Regions from separate parts of the Devosia sp. LjRoot3 genome, predicted to be linked through region 2. Evidence: predicted binding sites of a transcription regulator. Region 2 holds the regulator's gene; the other holds the start of a gene.
The links. Region 2 encodes PhoB, which activates phosphate uptake and scavenging genes when phosphate is short. Its sites were predicted from a motif close to TGTCATNNANCTGTCAT; they were not measured.
Positions count from the first base shown of each region.

Region 1 (7,331 bases), on a different contig from region 2:
CCACCACCTCGCCATGGCGCATGACCATGACACGGTCCGCCATGGTGCGGATGACGCCGAGATCGTGGCTGACCAGCACCATGGTGATTTTCCGGTCGCGCTGTAGGCGTTTTAGCGTATCGAGCACCAGCGCTTGCACGGAAACGTCGAGGCCGGTGGTCGGCTCATCGAGCAGCAGCAGGGCCGGTTCGAGCGCGATGGCCTTGGCCAGCTGCACGCGTTGCTGCATGCCGCCGGACAGCTCGATCGGGCGGGCATCCATACGCGAGAGCGGGAATTCGGAAGCGTCCAGCGCTTCCCGCGCCTTGGCGCGCAGCACATCAAAGCTGCGTTCGCCGGCGATGAGCAGACGCTCAGCGACATTGCCGCTCGAAGAGTGCCGCATAAGAAGACCCATATGTGGGTTTTGGTAGACGATGCCGATATGCCTCGCGCAGAGCATGCGGCGTTCATAGCGCGTCAGGTCGAAGAGATTGCCGTCGTCACGGTTGGGGAGGCGCAGGGTGTAGTCGCCGTGATCAGGCGAATCCTCGAGGTTCATCATCCGCAGCAGCGTCGATTTTCCCGAGCCGCTTTCCCCGACAATGCCCATGACTTCGCCGGGATAGACCGTCGCATCGACATGGCGCAGGGCGCGGACGTCACCATAGGTCTTGGAAATGTCGCGCATCGTAAGAAGCGGTTCGGCCCGCATCAGGCGGGGTTCTGCGCGAGTCAGCGCCGCGGGGCTCATATCGAGGCTCATGCCGAAAACTCCCCATTGCGATACCAGGTTTTGCCGATCTCGATCGGCGCACCTTCCGCCTGCTGAATGGCCTTGATGCCAAGATTGCTGTCGGACACTTCGAAGGCCGAACCACCGCCATCGACCGGAAGCTCGTTCATGAAATAGCCCGAGACGCCGGAGCGGCGGCAGGTGAGATCGGCATGATGCTCGACCTGATAGGGGCGGTCGGAAAAGACCAGCGGCTCGACGCGGGTGAAAGGCGGCACGGCGAAGAGGCGCTTTTCGCGGCCGGCCGAAAGGAAGGTCAGGTGCTTGGCCATATTGAGCTTTGGCACGTCCCAGCGCGGAATGGGCGATGGCGTCATAACGTGGCGGCCATTGACCATGGAGGGATAGCCGGCGCCCTGCATGATCCTGCCCTTGCGGACGATCTGCTCGTAAAGCGTCAGCCAGAGTTTGCCGTAATCGGCATCGGCATGCATCTGCCGGGCGATGGAGATGTTGGGCTCGACCCCGCGCAGTGGCTCGGGATTGGGCACTTGCAGCACGAGGATCTGGTCCTCGCGCATCACCTCTTCGGGCACGCGGTGACGCGATTGCACGATGGAGGCAGCGAGCGTGTCCCAGGTTTCGCCGGCCCCCGAAACGCGCGAAATGAAGCGGCGGATCGAGGCGGCATTGACGCCGTCATCCGCGCCCTGGTCGATCACCTTTACCGTCGAGGTCGGATTGACAAGCGTGAGGGTCACCTGCAACCCGCCGGTGCCCCAGCCTCGCGCCATCGGCACTTCGCGGCTGGCATAGGGCATCTGGCAGCCCGGCACGGCGATGGCCTTCAGCATCTTCCGGCGCAGTTCACGCTTTGCCGAGGCGTCGAGGAAACCGTAGCTCGTCGCAGCCCAGGGTTTTGTCAGGGATGAAAGACTCATTCTGCGGGCTCCGTCTGGCGCTCGATAGCGCCCTTCTGTTCGGCTGCGGCTTTCTTTGCCTTGGCGTCGCGCATGGCGTCGAGCGTCGACTGGAAGGTCACGTAGTGCGGCAGCTTGAAGTGGATGCAGAAGCCCGAGGCCTCCACGCTTTCGGTGTGATACAGATAAAATTCTTCGTGGACGGGCGAGCCAACCGGGGCTTCGGCCGAGTTGAGATCGAGCGTTGCCGCCGCGATCACTTTCACCTCGTTCCAGCCGAAGGTCGCGGCAAAGCCGAGATCGAGAAAGCCGCCCTTTTCCTTGGACGTCACCTCGGCCTGGCTGACGCGCACGCGCCCGGCGGAAAACTCGGTGCCGCGCGGATGGCGCACCACCACTTCGGCTTCGCCCAAGCGCAGTTCATTGACCGTCGGATGGGCATTGCCGTAGCCGCGCATGGCCGAATAGCCGAGGGCAAGCACGCCACCGGTTTCGGCACGCGCCAGGCTTTGCAGGCGATGCGCACGCGAGGCCGGAAAGAGGAGCGGTTCACGCGTCAGGTCCGGGATGTCTTCTAAGGCCACATCGGGTTCGCTCGTCGGAGCAAGCAGCCCTTGCTGGCGCTGCCAATCGGCGAGCGACGGCTGTTGGGCCGGTGCCGGTTTTGCCGCTGCATCAACGGCAGGCGGCGCATAGGGTTTTCCTTCGAGCACGTCGGTCGCGAGCACGCGGTGCGAGTAGTCGAGCGTTGGCCCCAGAATCTGGCCACCGGGAATGTCCTTGAACGCTGCCGAAATGCGGCGCTGCGTGAGAATTTCATCCTGCTGCACCGGGCGGGCGATGGCGATACGCGGCTGGGTCGTGCGCCAGGCGCGCAGCACCAGCACGGCTTCAGAGAGCTCGCCGCCGGTCTGGGCGAGAGCCAGAGCCGCCAGTTCCTCGCTATAGAGCGAGGCTTCGCCCATCACGCGATCGATGAGATAGGGCATGGTCTGCTGGATGGTCTCGACACGGCTCGCGTCGATCGTGCCCAGATCCTGTCGGAAGAGGCGCTCAGCCTGTTCGATGGCCTTTTCGCCACCGCGGGTTGCTACATATGCCATTACAGCACCTCTACCAGGGTCGAGCGGGGAATGCCGATGACCGAGCGGCCATCAACGAGAAGCATGTCAAAGCCTTCGGGATAGGCGCAGAGCACGGCGCGCATGGCCCAGAAACCAGGCGAAATGCCGAGGGTCAGTTCCAGCACCCCATCGACGCCGGGGCCGGAAAGCCGCACGCGCTGACCCACGCCGTGGCGAACCTGGGCAACGAGCGTCGCCCCGTCGTCGGGATAAAGCGCGCTGCCGCAGCGGAGGGCGACAAGCCGAGCTTCGGCGCCCTCGAGCGAGGAGAGGAACACATGGTCGGCCTCAGAAATATCGTCGGCCTGAAGCGCGCCGGTCGCCGCGATCTGCGCCCGGAGGGCCGGATCATCGGCAAAGACCATGCATTCGAGATCCACCAGCGTTTCGGCAATGGTGGCAAGGCCCGCTTCGGGCAGTTCTCTGATATCGCCGGGGCGCGCGAGGGCCCACATCAGCGCCTCGAAAGTCGCATTGGCGCGCATTTCAATGGCGTCGGGAGGAGCAACGGTCAGCATCAGAACGTCTCCATTTCAACGCGCGTGGCTTCCACCTGCCGCATGCGGGCCGTGTCTTCAGCGACCTGATGGGCGCGTTCTTCGGCAATAAAGCTTGTGATAGCTGGCTCGTCGCCGGTCGCGGCAAGGCGCAGGTCGACGACTGCCATGGCCATGGCGCGTTCGAGATCGCGGTCGGTGACCATGCCGTAGCCGACATAGCCGGCGGCATCGGCGATATGGGCCTCGCTGACCAGCACTTCGCCGAGGTGAAAATCGACGTTTTCGACCGTGTCGCGCATTGGGACCATGACGAGCCCGGTGCGATTGGTGATGACCGAAATCTCGCCCATGCCCTCAAGCAGGGTTTCGGCTAGCGCTTTCAGAAGTGCCGGCCGCGCCCGCGCCAGAATGTCGAGCGTCGCTCCGTGAGCGGAGCCACCCGATGGTGTCTCGTTAAACATCATTGTCTCTTTCGGTAGTAAGCACGGTCGGCTGGTCGGTTTCGAAGGTGAACTGCACCCGGTCGCCCGCCCACACAGCCTCGGAAAATCCAATCGGTCGCCCATCGAGATCGGCGTCGACCTTTTGCACCACGAGCACCGACTGGCCGGCGCGCAGCATCAGCATGCTCGCCTCGCTTTCGGAGGCGAGGCGCGTGAAGACAGTAGTGCGTAGGCGCCGGTAATCGGTGATGCCGTAGGAATGATAGACCTTTGTGATCGACGACAGTTCCCGCCGCCGCTCGGGCAGGTCGGGGAAGCGGGTAGTGTCGTGATAGGCCCAGCCAATGCTGATCGGCAGATCATTGGCAAAACCGCGCCAGGAGCGGGCAAAAACCTTGGCTTCGGGCTCGATGCCCAATGCCGAGGCGACGCGCTTGCTCGCCGGAATGGTCATTTCCGCCAGCGTTTCGCCGGACGCGGTGAGACCCTGCGACATCAGGTTTTCATGAAAACGCGTGCGCGAACCGATGACGTAGTTGAGGAGTGGAGCGCGCTCGACAAAGGTACCGCGGCCGTGTTCGACACGCAGCTTGCCTTCGCTGACCAGGGCTGCCAGCGCCTTGCGCAGCGAGTGGCGCCGCGTGCCATAGAGCAGGCAAAGCTCGGGCTCGGACGGCAGGCGCGCATCCGGCGCAAGGCGTCCCGTGGTAATTTCTTCGCTGATCCGATCCCGGGTTTCCTCCCAGGAATGGCCTTGATTCCGCATTGCACCAACTCATTCGAATGAGCTGGTTTTAGTCGGGGTCAATGACACGCGCGTGACACGGCGCGGGCCAACCATGCGACGATCCGGCTTTAGCAGCGCCGTTCGAAAAACCGATGACGCCTTAGCTCTGCATGCGCTTGAGAAGGTCCGTCAGGTCCTTTGCGTGGGGGCTGGACTGCACGCGATCTGCAGCCAGATGCGGTCTATGAGCCCTGACATCGGAGGGACTGTAGGCAAATTCACGCCGGAAAGCGCGGCTGAATTCAGCAGCATCGTTGAAGCAGAAATCCTCGGCCACTTCGAAGATGCGCCGCCCGCTCAAGGGGTCGGCCAGCACCTTGTGCGCCGCAAGCAGCCGGCGCTTCTGGATATAGTGCATGATGCCGCCCGAGGCCTCGAAAAGGCGGTAGAGGCGGGAGCGGGAAACGCCGAGCCCGCGCAGGATGAAATTCACATCGAGCGCCGGATTCTGCAGATTATCCTGCACGCACTGTCGGGCGCGTTCGAGGAGGGCGTGGTTGATTAGCGCCCCGGCCTCTTCGAGGCGATCGGGCGACGGCGCAATCGCCGCAAGGAGCAGCGCGCGCGTGGCCGCCACAAGCTCGGCGAGGTCCCCCGGCTGCAGCTGCGACATGCGGCTTTCCAAGCTCAGCATATAGTCGGCAAAAATGCCGCCCATGCCGTCTTGCAGCAGCGTGAGCGAGGCGGCGTCGAGGAGGTGGGCGGCGTCGCGGCAGGTATCGCGCGGGACATAGAGCAGATGCGCCTTGCCCGCCGTGACCTGGCCATGGAAGGGATCGACGAGGGAGGTAAGTTGCGGAATTCCTGAAACATTTTCGAGAAGGACCCTGGAGCCCTCGATCGTGCATCGACCGGTGACGAAGAGCGAAACGACCCAATGATCCAATGGATCGCGCTTGGATTGCTCGGCGAGACTGGCAAAGCGCAGGCTGTCGGTTTCGATGGTCTGGAAGGCCATGCTGCCCAGATCCCAGGTGCGATGCCGGGCGCGAAAATTCCTGTTGTCCTGGCTCGGAAAGATGTCAAAGGCGGCGGAATGGACATCGCGCCAGGCGTCGAACCGATCCGCTACAGGCACTTCACTGGTTGAAAAATCGATAGGCCTCAGACCGATAGCTTCGTCATTCGGCGAATTCATCAGCGGCACAACCGGCTGATATCGCGGACGAATACTGGACGCATGGTACATTCTGACGCTCCCCCTCAGAGTTTCCCGACCTTCAGCGAAGGCGGAAAACTGCTGGCCGCGGGACCGCGCCACGCGGCCCGTCTGGCCCCAAAAGGGACTGGCCGCAACGGTGCGCGGCCAAGCCACACACAAACAGAAGGCAAGAAGCCAAAGCGCCAAAAGCCCGGCGCTTCAGAGGTTTGGATAGTCGTCTGCCGGGGGGCCGCCAAAGTGCCCTCGGGTTCCCGAACGCTCCTCCGCCGCTGGCGACGGCTGCTGCGAACAACCAGTCTAGCGTCGAACGAGAAGTTGAAAAAGCCAAATAGGCAGAATGACTATGCGAAAACTTTATCCGAATATTGCCGCCGCCGACAAGCTGCTTGCCCCGAATGGCCAGAGACACGCAATTTGCTGAGTGAGAGTATCATATACTTCCGCGAACGGATGTGCATTCCGTCCCAGACCTTGTCTCTGCGTTCCTATCTGGCCGATCCATCGCCGCGCGTTGGCGTCTATTGGCTAACAGACTGTTACCCTCGAGAGACGCAAACGCGCGAACAGGTGAAAATGGGCGAGATCTGACAGGCTCTATGGCTGGTCGCCGGTTATGTCCTTGTAGATCACCCCATCCTTCATGATGATGAGGAAGTTGTTTGCCGGATCGGCAACCAGGGTCAGGTCCTCGAGCGGATTGCCGTCAACGAGCAGCAGATCGGCATAGGCGCCTTCCTCGATGAGGCCGATGCGCCCGGGATAGGGATTGCGCTCGCCCGAGAGCAGGAGCAGCTCGCCATTGGTGCCCGTGGCCATCTGCAGCGCTTCGACCGGGGTGTACCATTCGAGCAGGTTGAGCAGCATGTTGTTCTGGCCGCGGGCCAGAATGGGCGAGAACAGAATGTCGGTTCCCCAGGCCGTCTTGAGGTCGTACTTCTTGGCAAATTCGTAGACATTGCTGGTGCCGTGCAGCACCTCATGGAATTTGTCCATGGAGGTGGGCGGCAGGCCCGCGCCGGCATTTTCGTCAAAAGGCTGGGTGCTGAGCCAGATGCCCTTCTCCGCCATCAGCTGCGCCGTCTCGTCATCGATCAGATGCGCGTGCTCGATGACTTTTACCCCAGCATTGATCGCCGTTTGCACCGCCTGCGGGGTATAGGCATGGACGCCGACATAGGTGCCCCAGTTCGAGGCGGCTTGCACGGCGGCCTCGATTTCCACATCGATAAAGGTCGACGCGTCGAGCGGGCTGAAGGGCGAGGCCACCCCACCGCCGGCCGTCAGCTTGATCTGGGAGGCGCCCTGCATCAATTGCTCGCGGGTGCGCATGCGGACTTCGTCGGGACTGTCGACCACCATGGCCATGCCGGCCTCTTCCATCGGGGTCAGCTCCCCGATCTGGCGCGGCAGATCGGCAAAGGTCCGGAAATCGCCGTGCCCGCTGGTAATGGTCAGCATCGCACCAGATGGATAGATACGTGGCCCGGGGATGAGGCCCTGGTCGATGATCTTCTTGAGCCCGAAGGCCGGACCGCCGAGGTCGCGCACCGTGGTAAAGCCGCGCATCAGTGTCGCCGTCGCCTCGACGCCGGCAACAAGATGCGTATAGCCCATGTCGGCAAGGCCGGTATCGGGGGTGACCCCGATCAGCATGGTATGCCAATGCGCGTCGATCAGGCC
Region 1 covers NZ_CAXUPK020000004.1:388,093-395,423, reverse strand. The annotation lists gene ACSQ2A_RS16650 (ATP-binding cassette domain-containing protein) at 1-745, opposite strand, end outside; gene ACSQ2A_RS16645 (alpha-D-ribose 1-methylphosphonate 5-phosphate C-P-lyase PhnJ) at 742-1,656, opposite strand; gene ACSQ2A_RS16640 (carbon-phosphorus lyase complex subunit PhnI) at 1,653-2,738, opposite strand; gene phnH (phosphonate C-P lyase system protein PhnH) at 2,738-3,277, opposite strand; gene ACSQ2A_RS16630 (phosphonate C-P lyase system protein PhnG) at 3,277-3,720, opposite strand; gene phnF (phosphonate metabolism transcriptional regulator PhnF) at 3,713-4,468, opposite strand; gene ACSQ2A_RS16620 (helix-turn-helix domain-containing protein) at 4,590-5,678, opposite strand; gene ACSQ2A_RS16615 (amidohydrolase family protein) at 6,246-7,331, opposite strand, start outside.
Region 1: the regulator PhoB is predicted to act here: its motif matches at 4,510-4,526, upstream of phnF (phosphonate metabolism transcriptional regulator PhnF).

Region 2 (7,331 bases):
TCGCGCCCAAGTCCCGCCTCACCGACCTCATCGAAGTCAACATCAACAACCTCGCCGCCGTCCCTTCGATCGTTTTCGGTCTCCTCGGCGCGGCGGTGTTCATCAACTGGTTCCACCTGCCGATCTCGGCTCCGCTGGTCGGTGGTCTGGTGCTGACCCTGATGACCCTGCCCACCATCATCATCGCCACCCGCGGCGCACTGATGGGCGTCTCCCCGGCCCTGCGCCAGGCGGCCCTGGGCATGGGCGCATCCAAGACGCAGATGGTCTTCCACCACGTCCTGCCAACGACCTTCCCGTCGATCCTCACGGCCACCATTCTCGGCGTCGCCCACGCTCTGGGCGAAACCGCGCCGCTCCTGCTCATCGGCATGAAGGCCTTCGTGGCCTCGGTCCCCGCGACGCCGCTCGATCAGGCCACGGCCCTCCCCGTCCAGATCTATCTCTGGCAGGGCAACGAAAACCGCAATTTCTTCGAACCCCGCACGGCCGCTGCCATCATGGTGCTGCTGGCGGTCATGATCCTGCTGAACGGCGTAGCGATCTATCTCCGCTCGCGCCTTGAAAAGCGTGCTTAAGGATGAGCCAAATGGATATGCTTGCCGGCAAGGTTAAGAAGACTTCCCTGAATCTGGACTCCGCCATGAACCCGACTGATGTGCTCGAACGCCCCATCCGCCTCACCGCTCGCGACGTGACCGTCCACTACGGCACCAAGCAGGCCCTGCACGGCATTTCGATCGACATCCCCGATCGCGCCGTCACTGCGTTCATCGGACCCTCGGGCTGCGGCAAGTCGACGTTCCTGCGCTGCATCAACCGCATGAACGACACCATCGAAGGCGCCAAGGTCGGCGGCACCATCAAGCTCGACGGCGAAGACATCTACGCCCCCGCGCTTGACGTCGTCGAACTGCGCGCCCGCATCGGCATGGTCTTCCAGAAGCCGAACCCCTTCCCCAAGTCGATCTACGACAACGTCGCCTATGGCCCCCGCATCCATGGTCTCGCCCGCAACAAGGCCGACCTCGACGAAATCGTCGTCTCGTCCCTGCGCAAGGCGGGCCTCTTCGAAGAAGTGAAGGATCGCCTGCAGGAGCCCGGCACCGGTCTCTCCGGCGGCCAGCAGCAGCGCCTCTGCATTGCCCGCGCCATCGCGGTCGGTCCGGAAGTGATCCTCATGGACGAGCCCTGCTCGGCCCTCGACCCGATCGCCACCGCCGTCATCGAAGAGCTGATCGACGAACTGCGCGAAAACTACACCATCGTCATCGTGACCCACTCGATGCAGCAGGCAGCCCGCGTTTCCCAGCGCACCGCCTTCTTCCACCTCGGCAACCTGATCGAACAGGGCCCGACCGAGGACATCTTCACCAATCCGGTGAACAAGCAGACCCAGGACTACATCATGGGCCGCATCGGCTGATCGCGGAACGAGGAACCAACATCATGCCCAATACCGCATCCGATCACATCGTCTCGTCCTTCACCGACGAACTCAACGCCCTGGCCCAGACCATTGCCGAAATGGGTGGCCAGGTCGAAGTCGCCATCGAGAACGGCACCAAGGCCCTTCTCAAGCTCGACCGCGAGCTGGCTGACCTCACCATCATCGCCGACCAACGCATCGACGACATGCAGCGCAAGATCGACGACATGTGCGTCTCGATCATCGCCCGCCGCCAGCCCATGGCCTCGGACCTGCGTTCGATCGTCACCGCCATCCACGTCGCCAACGACCTGGAACGCGTCGGCGATATGGCCAAGCAGCTTGCCCGTCGCTCGCTGAAACTCGAAGGCATCAACCTGCAGCCGACCTTCTACAACGGCGTCAAGAACATGACTGCCCTTGTCCTGCGTCAGCTCAAGGACGCCCTCGACGCCTATGCCAACCGCGACGCAGCCGCGTCGGTCGAAGTGTGCAACCGCGACGACGAAGTCGACGCCATGCACACCTCGCTGTTCCGCGAACTTCTGACCTACATGCTGGAAGATCCGCGCAACATCACCACCTGCACGCATCTGCTGTTCTGCGCCAAGAACCTCGAACGCATCGGCGACCACGCGACCAACATCGCCGAACGCGCCTACTACCTGCAGACCGGCAAGCAGCTGACCGCTGACGTGCAGGAACTGCACCGGACCCAGATCAAGGCATAGCCACTCTCGCCTTGTAACTACCCCAAACCAGCCACCATTTTCCTCAGGGGGCAGCAGAGGAAGATGGTGGCAAAAACAATGAAATGACGGCAGCATGCGGCTGCCGATCGATGGAGCACGCCTATGCCCGCGACCATTCTCGTTGTCGAAGACGAGGGCGATATCGCCATTCTGCTGCGTTACAACCTCGAAGCCGAGGGTTTCCGCGTCGTCACCGCTGAAACCGGCGACGAGGCCCAGCACGCTATCGCCGAAAAGCTGCCCGACCTGATCCTGCTCGACTGGATGCTGCCCGAAATCTCCGGCATCGAACTCTGCCGCCGGCTCCGCGCCCGCGAAGAAACCTCGCGCATCCCGGTGATCATGCTCACCGCCCGCGGTGAAGAAGAAGAACGCGTCCGGGGCCTCTCGACCGGCGCCGACGACTACGTCGTAAAACCCTTCTCGGTCCCTGAGCTGGTTGCCCGCATCCACGCCCTCCTCCGCCGCGCCAACCCCAATCTGGTGACCGCAGCGCTGAAGGTCGGCGATCTCGAACTCGACCGCACCACCCACCGCGTCCGCCGCTCCACCCGCGACGTGCACCTGGGCCCCACCGAATATCGCCTGCTCGAATATCTCATGCGCCATCCCGGCCGCGTCTATTCGCGCGAGCAGCTTCTCGATGGCGTCTGGGGCAATGACGTCTATGTCGACGAGCGCACCGTCGACGTCCATATCGGCCGCCTCCGCCGCGCCATCAATCGCGGCCGCGAAAACGACCCGATCCGCACCGTCCGCGGCGCCGGCTACGCCTTCGACGAACGCTTCGGCCAACCAGCCTGAAGCCGCAAACTCGTTTATCTCAGCCTATCCCCGTAGCCCTCATGGTGAGGTGCGAAGCGCAAGCGTAGCCTCGAACCACGAGGGCGTGCCCCGATGCCTGGGTGCCACGCCCTCGTGGTTCGAGGCTTTACCCTGCAAGGCACCTCATCATGAGAGCCACTGCGAGATCGCGCCCTCACGCACCCGTTAACGTTTCGCTAACGATAACATTGCCTCCTCCCTCCAAAGCAGGGTAGCAAGGTCCGTCGGGGCCGAAAGGGTCGTGACGCCTCGATTGCCCAGTTCAGGACCGCCTCGCACATGACACCAGCTTTCCTCGTCACCCACTCCGGTGGTTTCCATGCCGATGAATTGCTGTCGAGCGTCATCCTGACCCGGCTGTTCCCCGCTGCCGAGATCGTGCGCAGCCGCGCGCCGGAGTGGATCACCCCTGCCCCCGATCGCATCATCTACGATGTCGGCGGCGCTTATGACGCCGAGGCCCGCATTTTCGATCACCACCAGCGCGGCGCACCGCTGCGCGACGATGGCCAGCCCTACAGTTCCTTTGGCCTTGTCTGGAAGCATTTCGGCCGCGACTACATCGCCTCCTTCGATGTTCCCGCTGAGCATGTCGAAAGCGTGCATGCCTCGGTGGATGGCAATCTCGTCCTGCCTATCGATCTCGTCGACAACGGCGCCGCCAGCCCCTCGGGTCCGCTGGCCGGCCTGTCGCTCTCTTCGCTCCTCGAAACCCTGAAACCTGACTTCGACGACCGCGACGCCGAGGCCGATCAGCAGGCGTTCCACAAGGCACTCATCATCGCCCGCAGCTTCGTCGAGGCGGCCGTCGCCCGCAGCGCGGCAAAGCTCCGCGCCGAGGCCCTCGTGACGAAGGCGATCGAGGCCACCGGCCCCGGTCGCGTGCTTGAACTGCCCATGGGCATGCCCTTCCGCGCCGCCATCGTGAAGGCCGGCGCCGATCACCTGCTCTTCGTCGTCCATCCGCGCGACAAGGACTGGTGCCTCACCGGCATCCGCCGCAGCGACGAGGGTTTTGAGCTGCGCGCCGATCTGCCCGCCGCCTGGGCGGGTCTCACCAACCATGATCTGGAAGTCGCCAGCGGCGTCGAAGGCGCCACCTTCTGCCACAACGGCCGTTTCATCGCCGCCGCCAAGACCCGGGCCGCCGCCCTCGCCATGGCCGACATCGCCGTGGCCGAAGCAATCGGCAGCCGCGCGGCCTGAGCGGCCCGGTTTCGGGACAAAGCCATACCTAGGAACAGGTATCTAAGGCGCCCCGGGCAAATCCCGCAGATTGCGACGTGGTTTAGACATCACAACCCCACTTCTCGGGTTGGCAGCGCCGACCGGGCCTGATAACGAAGTGCACCGATCACAGATCGACTCCGCCTGCCATTCATGGAGAAGGCGCACACCAAGTTAGGAAATTTTTTGCAGGTCCAGGTACGCGACAACAATGTCGACCAAGCCCTCCGCGTTCTCAAGAAGCGTCTTCAGCGCGAAGGCGTCTTCCGCGAGATGAAGCTCCGCAAGTATTTCGAGAAGCCCTCGGAAGCTCGCGTGCGCAAGAAGGCCGAAGCCATCCGCCGCAACCGTAAGGCTGCGCGTAAGCAGGCTATTCGCGAAGGTCTGATTGCTGCGCCCAAGCGTCCCGCAGGAAGCTTCGGCGGCCGTCCCGGTTCGGCTCCGCGTTCGCAGGCCTAAAACCTATATCCAGAACTGGTATCCAGTTCGGAACAAGCAAACGCCGGCCATATGGCCGGCGTTTTTATTGGCGCGTCCTGCGCGCCTGGCCGATGGTTTCCATCTGCCGATGCAGGGAGCGGATCTGGTCCGGCCCAAGCGTTTGTCCGCCGATCTTGAGCAAGGCGCCGTGAAGGCTCACGGGCGCTGCCTGTTCCATGGCGAACCGGATGGCCTTGGCGGCCGAGGAAAAGCGCCGCGCACCCTGTGCGAGTGCCGTTGCGGCGTCGCTGCCGAGGAACAGTTCCCCCGGAGCGCTTAGTATATGCGTATTCATTTCAGTCTTTCTTCCGGCCAGAGGCCGGCATTAGCCCGGCGCGAGTCGCGCCAGGGGCGGCATATTCGTGCACGTTATTGCATCGTGATTGTCTCACCCTCGTGACAACAACTGCCACGACCGGGAGATCAACCGACGCAAACCTTGAAGGGTGAGTGCGCTTACCGCTTGTTTACGGCGATGCTGAAGACGCTTGCGCCTTCGACATAGGCCGATTTGGACGCGTCGCTGGGCGAAAGATCGCCCTCTTCGACAACGCGTTCATTGGTCTCGCCGCGCGATTTTACCCGATACAGTACCGGGCCAGTCTCATGTGGGAGACACGAGATCACTTCGCAAGGGCCTGCAGGCCGATTGCTGTGACGCGGGGCGGAGCGCAGGTCGAGCATCTGGCCGACTTTATAGAGGTGAGACATCGAGCGCTCCTTTGGAAACCGGGGCGCAACCGCCCCGGCCAAACTCAAACACTAGCGTTTTCAGAAAGAGGCGAACCGCCTTCCGGTTTGAAAACGCTGCACAGCAAAGCCTGGTACACGTCGCGACCTCGAGGAGATCGCGATACGCGTCTTAGGCGAGCTGCACGTTGATTGCGGATTCACGACCGTCACGACCCTTTTCGAGGTCGAAGGTCACCTTCTGGCCGTCGGCAAGGCTGGAAATACCAGCACGTTCCAGCGCAGAAATGTGGACGAAGGCATCCTTACCGCCGCCATCGGGCGAGATAAAGCCGAAGCCCTTGGTCGAATTGAAGAATTTCACGGTGCCGTTGATCATTGGCGTCCTCATGAATTGGCTCGAAGCGGTGCAAGCGAGCGGTTCCCCTGCAGCAACATGCTACAGAAGCCTATTAACGTTTGCAGTTCGGAAGGAAAGCCAAGCAACCGGATCGGCCGGCAGGGTCAGTTCGCCAACGGGGGCAGAAAACGTATTCTCCAATAGTCTACGTCAAATGCGCCAAAGTCAAGGCGCGTGCGCCAAGCGCCCCGGCTGGCCCCGCTCAAGCCCGCTTGGCCCGCTGCACCAATGCATCGAACTGCTGCAGGAAGTTAGAGCGGTCCTTTGCCGAAAAAGCCGCATTGAACCCCCGGCTTTCCCCGGTTTCGCGCAGGTGCTGGTTCAGGTCCCGCATTGCCAGCGCCATGCCGATTGTATCGGTCGTAAAGAGTTTTCCCGTCGGCCCGATCGCCGCCCCGCCCTTGGCAAGGATCCGGCTCGCCAGCGGAATATCCGCGGTCACCACCAGGTCGCCCGGCACCGAATTCTCGACGATCCAGTCATCTGCCGCGTCCGCACCCTGCGGCACCATCACATTCCGCACCATCGGATCACGCGATGGTCGAAGCCCGAAATTGGCTACATAAGTGATCACCAGCCCATGCCGCTCGGCCACTCGCGCCGCCTCGTCCTTCACCGGACAGGCATCGGCATCGACGAAAACTGCAACCATGGCTACACCTCCGGGCTGTCGCGCAGCGGCGTCGTATCATCGAGTGGCACGGTCTGCCGCTCGATCATCCGGTGCACCACCGGCATGCCCGGTCCGCGATGCAGCGCCCGCAATTGCTCGGTATTATCCGCATCCGCCTTGGTGCGCCGAAGATTGTGCCGGACATAGTCGACCCAGGTCGGCACATGATAGCTCTCCACCCAGATGTAGGGCTTTTCGAGGTCGCGCAGCAGTCCCCACTGCCTTGCGCCATCGCGAATGCGGATACGCCGCCGCTCGCTCATCAGTGCCAGGAAGCGCGGAATATCCTCCTGCGCGATCTGGTAGTCGATCATGATCATGATCGGTCCGCTGCGCGGCATCAGGTCGAGTTTCAGCAGCGGCTCGTTGAACGTATCGAGCGGATTTAGATCACGCTCATTGAACTGCGGCAGCGGCAGCCTCAACCCCACCAGCAGACAAAGCACCAGCACGCCCGCCGCCAGCACCAGCGCCCATTGCGGATCGGCCGCGTCAGCCGTCATGCCCCAGACCCAGCTCCCCCCGGCCATGCCACCAAAGGTCGCCGTCTGATAGAGCGACAGCGCCCGCCCCACCACCCAGCGCGGTGCAGAAAGCTGGATCGACACATTGAACAGCGAGAGCGACAGCACCCAGCAGGCCCCCGCTGGCAACAGCACAAAGTGGCTCAACAACGGATCACGGCTGAACGCCAGCCCCAGACAGCTCAGCGCAAAGCCAAGACAGGCAATGCGTACAATGGCCTCATTGGAAAACCGCTGCCGCACTCGCCCATTGAGAACCGCACCGGCAATGGCCCCGAGCCCGAAACAACCCAGCAGCGTGCCATAGACCAGCGCGCCACCGCCCACATAT
Region 2 covers NZ_CAXUPK020000003.1:196,997-204,327, forward strand. The annotation lists gene pstA (phosphate ABC transporter permease PstA) at 1-578, shown strand, start outside; gene pstB (phosphate ABC transporter ATP-binding protein PstB) at 644-1,426, shown strand; gene phoU (phosphate signaling complex protein PhoU) at 1,450-2,160, shown strand; gene phoB (phosphate regulon transcriptional regulator PhoB) at 2,284-2,985, shown strand; gene ACSQ2A_RS11925 (MYG1 family protein) at 3,286-4,212, shown strand; gene rpsU (30S ribosomal protein S21) at 4,420-4,692, shown strand; gene ACSQ2A_RS11935 (hypothetical protein) at 4,757-5,008, opposite strand; gene ACSQ2A_RS11940 (hypothetical protein) at 5,170-5,424, opposite strand; gene ACSQ2A_RS11945 (cold-shock protein) at 5,576-5,782, opposite strand; gene ACSQ2A_RS11950 (YaiI/YqxD family protein) at 6,006-6,455, opposite strand; gene ACSQ2A_RS11955 (MFS transporter) at 6,458-7,331, opposite strand, start outside.